2 regions of the Streptomyces sp. NPDC043952 genome follow, and region 1 is predicted to be linked to the other one. Evidence: riboswitches for the same ligand, from Rfam matches in the RefSeq annotation. Region 1 holds a riboswitch; the other holds the start of a gene.
The links. Region 1 has a riboswitch for cobalamin ahead of metE (5-methyltetrahydropteroyltriglutamate--homocysteine S-methyltransferase). Riboswitches for the same ligand answer to the same signal wherever they lie in the genome.

Region 1 (2,193 bases):
CGCTCGGCGGACGCGTCCAGGGGCACGTGGACGAGGGAGCAGGAGGCGGCCACGTCGACCCGGTCGGCCAGCCCGAGCAGGGTGCCGAGTGTGGACAGGGACTTCTCCAGGTCGTTGACCCAGACGTTGCGGCCGTTGACGACGCCGGCGACCAGGCGCTTGCCGGGCAGCCCGCCGACGGCGGCCAGAGCCTCCAGGTTTCCGGCCGCGGACTCGGTGAAGTCGATGGTGAGTCCCTCGACCGGCGCCTTGGCCAGCACCGGCAGGGCGTCACCGAGCCGGTCGAAGTACGAGGCGACTAGCAGCTTGGGTCGATCGGTGAGGGCGCCGAGGTCGCGGTAGGCCCGGGCGACGGCGTTCAGCTCGGCCGGGGTGCGGTCCTGGACCAGGGCCGGCTCGTCCAGCTGGACCCACTCCGCGCCCGCCGCGCGCAAGTCGGCCAGGATCTCCGCGTACACCGGCAGCAGCCGGTCCAGGAGGGTGAGCGGTTCGAAGTCCGCCGCCACGCCGGGCGCGGGCTTGGCGAGCAGCAGGTAAGTGACGGGGCCGACCAGGACGGGACGGGCAGTCAGGCCGAGGGCGAGGGCTTCCTTCAGTTCCGTGACCTGCTTGCCGGTGTCGGCGCTGAAGACGGTGCCTGGGCCCAGCTCGGGGACCAGATAGTGGTAGTTGGTGTCGAACCACTTGGTCATCTCCAGGGGCGCGATGTCCTGGGTGCCGCGGGCCATGGCGAAGTAACCGTCCAGGGCGTCGGCCTCGACGGCGGCACGGTGGCGGTCGGGGATCGCACCGAGCGCGACGGTGGTGTCGAGGACGTGGTCGTAGTACGAGAAGTCCCCCGTCGGTACCTCGTGAATGCCGGCGTCGGCGAGCTGCCGCCAATTCGTGCGACGCAGCTCGGCGGCGGTGGCACGGAGGGCGTCGGCGGTGACGCGGCCCTTCCAGTAGCCCTCGATCGCTTTCTTCAGTTCCCGGTTCTGTCCCTGGCGGGGGTAGCCGTACACGGTGGCCCGTGCTGCCGAGGCTGCGGACTTCGCTGTCACGGAGATCTCCTTCGCGAGATGAATCCCTGAGATCCCGGCGACGGGACAAGAGCGCGAAGGGGTGACGAACCGGACGGCCACGACCCCGCGCGGCAAAAGCACGGTCGTTCCGTCTGGTGTGTACTCCCCCAGACTTCGTCCGGGGGTGCCCCCAACCCGCCCTCGGGGTCACCGGGATGTCCGCGCACGAGTGGTTCGTACGCGGGCAGGTGGCAGGTCTTCGGACTCGCGGGCACGTCTCGTCGTACGAAGTCGTACGAGACACCTAGTGGCCGTCGCTTCCCAGGCCCGGTACCTCGGACCCAGTGCGTATGACGGCGGTCGTTCCCGCTCACCGCTGCGGGGCAGTCCCGGATTCCCACCGGGTTCCCTCTTACGACGCATCCCGCCTGGCGGACGGGGCGAACCAGCTGCACAAGCCACCCTACGGGCTCGTGGCGCCGGAAGGCAGCGCGACGTCCGTCATCCGGACAATGGGACGGGACGTCGAGCCGGGAACGCCACAGGGCGGGAAACGCCGCACATGCGCTTCCCGCCCTTCCCCCGCGACACCGTGCGGGACCCTCGACCCGGCGGCGCGGCGGGCCCCTCGGCCCGTGTCGAACCAGGCCCTCAGTCCTGGTCGTAGGTGTGGAATCCGCGGCCGGTCTTGCGGCCGAGGAGTCCGGCCTCCACCATCCGCTGGAGCAGCGGCGGGGGAGCGTACAGAGGCTCGCGGAACTCGTCGTAGAGCGACTCCGCAATGGAGGCGACGGTGTCGAGGCCGATCAGGTCCGCCAGCTTGAGCGGGCCCATGGGGTGGGCGCAGCCCAGTTCCATGCCGGTGTCGATGCCGGCGGCGGTGGCGAAGCCGGACTCCGCCATGCGGACGGCCGACAGGAGGTACGGGATGAGCAGGGCGTTGACGACGAAGCCCGCCCGGTCCCGGGAGTGGATCACCGTCTTGCCGAGCGTGCCGGTCGCGAAGTCCTCGACGGCGGCGACCGTGTCCGGCGACGTGTGCAGGGAGGTCACGACCTCCACCAGAGGCAGCACGGGGACCGGGTTGAAGAAGTGCAGTCCCACGACCCGGTCCGCGTGGCCGGTCGCCATGCCGAGCCGCATGATCGGGAGGGAGGAGGTGTTGGTCGCCAGGACGGCTGCCGGATCC
Region 2 (2,193 bases), on a different contig from region 1:
ACTCGGTGACGGGGGCACCGCCGCGGTCGCCGTCTTCCTGGTCGCCGCGAGCGCCTGGATCTACAAGCTGTCCCGGCGCGAGGTCATCGACCACACCAACGTGGTCGCCGAGCCGGCCGCGGAGCCGTCCGGCGTGGTGACCACCGCCATCGCCGCGGTGACCCCGCCGCCCGCCGGCTCGATCGCCGACGACCTGACGGCCACCATCCCCGCCCCCGCGCCGGTCCCGGCCGCCGAGCAGACGGCCTCCGCCGTCCCGCCGGCCGCCACCGTCTGACCCCCAGCCCGTTCACCAAGGAAGCAACCCCATGAAGATCGACTGGGCGGCCATCGGCTCCGTCTTCGGCGTCAGCCTCGCCTTCACGGTGGGCCTGGTGGTCCTGTTCACCCTCGGCATCAACGGCCTGGCCCGGCGCGAGAAGGCCGCGGCCGAGGGCGGCTCCGCCACGCTCGCCGTCACCGGCGCCTACGTCTGCTTCGCGGCCTGCGCGGCGGCGGTGGCGTACGGCATCCTCCTGATCGTCTCCAAGTCCTGAGCCGTCAGGGCCCCGCAGCGCCCTGACACCGAAAGCGTCCTGGCACCGAAAGGGCCCTGACCTCGAAGGTGTCACGGCCCGCACCACCCCGGCAGTCCCCCAGGCTCCCCTCCGCCACCCGCGGCAGGGGAGCCTTCGGCATGCCCGGCCACCCCGCGCGGTGTGGGGATCTGCACACTCCCGCAGGTCAACGGCAAGTTGACGGCCGTTCCGGGCGCATGGTGGACTGCCCACGCCATCTACGGCAGCAGGAGAGGAAGCCGGTGCGAATCCGGCGCGGTCCCGCCACTGTCACCGGGGAAGAACCCCCGGAGAGCCAGGAACTCTCGCCGCCGGATCACGTCGAACCAGGGCGCGGACACCCTGAGTGAGGACACATCGCCATGCTCGGCTGCCGAACGACCAGTACCAGGACCACTGTCGCGGTGCCCACGGCCGGCTGAGCCGATGGCCGCCGATCGCAGTTACGCGTACGGCGCCGCCGCCGGACTCCTCGGCGACCTCCTCCTCGGCGATCCCCGCCGCGGGCATCCGGTCGCCGCGTTCGGGCGTGCGGCCGCCGCCGTGGAAGGCGCGTTGTGGCACGACCACCGCGGCTGGGGCGCCCTGCACACCACCGTGTGCGCCGGTGGCGCCGTCGCGCTCGGAGCGCTGGCCGCACGCGTCGCCCGCCCCTCCCCCACCGCCGCCGTCGCCCTGACCGCCGCGGCCGCCTGGTCCGTCGTCGGCGGCACCTCCCTCGCCCGCGAGGCGCGGGCGATCGGCCGCGCCCTCGCGGCCGGGGACGTCGAGGCGGCCCGCGCCCGGCTGCCGCACCTGTGCGGCCGGGACCCGCAGGCGCTGGACGCCGACGGGATCGCGCGGGCCGTGGTCGAGTCGGTCGCCGAGAACACCTCCGACGCGGTCGTGGGCGCCCTGGTGTGGGGCGCGGCCGCCGGGGTGCCGGGGCTGCTCGGCTTCCGGGCCGTCAACACCCTGGACGCGATGTCGGGTCACAAGTCCCCCAGGTACCGCCGCTTCGGCTGGGCGTCCGCGCGCCTGGACGACGTGGCCGGCTGGCCGGGGGCCCGGCTGACCGCCGTACTCGCCGCCGCGGCCGGACCCGATCCGCGCGGCGCCGTACGGGCCTGGCGCGCGGACGCCCGCCGGCATCCGAGCCCCAACGCCGGTCCCGTGGAGGCCGCTTTCGCGGGCGCCCTCGGTGTGCGCCTGGGCGGCACCCTCTCCTACGGCGGCCGGACCGAGCACCGTCCCGTGCTCAACGGCGTCACGGGGCGGGCCGTCCGGGTCCCCGACATCGAGCGCGCGGTACGGCTCTCCCGCCGCGTCGGCCTGCTCGCGCTCGGCACCACACTCGCCGCGCGCCACCTCGTCAACGGGCTGAAGGGACGCGGGAAGTGAACGGTGGTCTCCTCGTCGCCGGCACCACCTCCGACGCAGGCAAGAGCGTCGTGACGGCCGGGATCTGCCGGTGGCTGGTGCGCCAGGGCGTGAAGGTCGCGCCGTTCAAGGCGCAGAACATGTCCCTGAACTCCTTCGTCACCCGCGAGGGCGCCGAGATCGGGCGCGCCCAGGCCATGCAGGCCCAGGCCTGCCGGATCGAACCGACCGCGCTGATGAACCCGGTGCTGCTCAAGCCGGGCGGCGAACAGAGCAG

Region 2: another riboswitch for cobalamin. It lies ahead of AC069R_RS22190 (cobalamin biosynthesis protein); the one in region 1 lies ahead of metE (5-methyltetrahydropteroyltriglutamate--homocysteine S-methyltransferase).

The regions. Positions count from the first base shown of each region.
Region 1 is NZ_JBWKES010000027.1:60,858-63,050, reverse strand. It holds gene metE (5-methyltetrahydropteroyltriglutamate--homocysteine S-methyltransferase) at 1-1,043, opposite strand, end outside; cobalamin riboswitch at 1,238-1,469, opposite strand; gene AC069R_RS25665 (3-hydroxybutyryl-CoA dehydrogenase) at 1,656-2,193, opposite strand, start outside.
Region 2 is NZ_JBWKES010000019.1:92,121-94,313, reverse strand. It holds gene AC069R_RS22200 (inorganic phosphate transporter) at 1-277, shown strand, start outside; gene AC069R_RS22195 (hypothetical protein) at 309-536, shown strand; cobalamin riboswitch at 742-884, shown strand; gene AC069R_RS22190 (cobalamin biosynthesis protein) at 984-1,937, shown strand; gene AC069R_RS22185 (cobyric acid synthase) at 1,934-2,193, shown strand, end outside.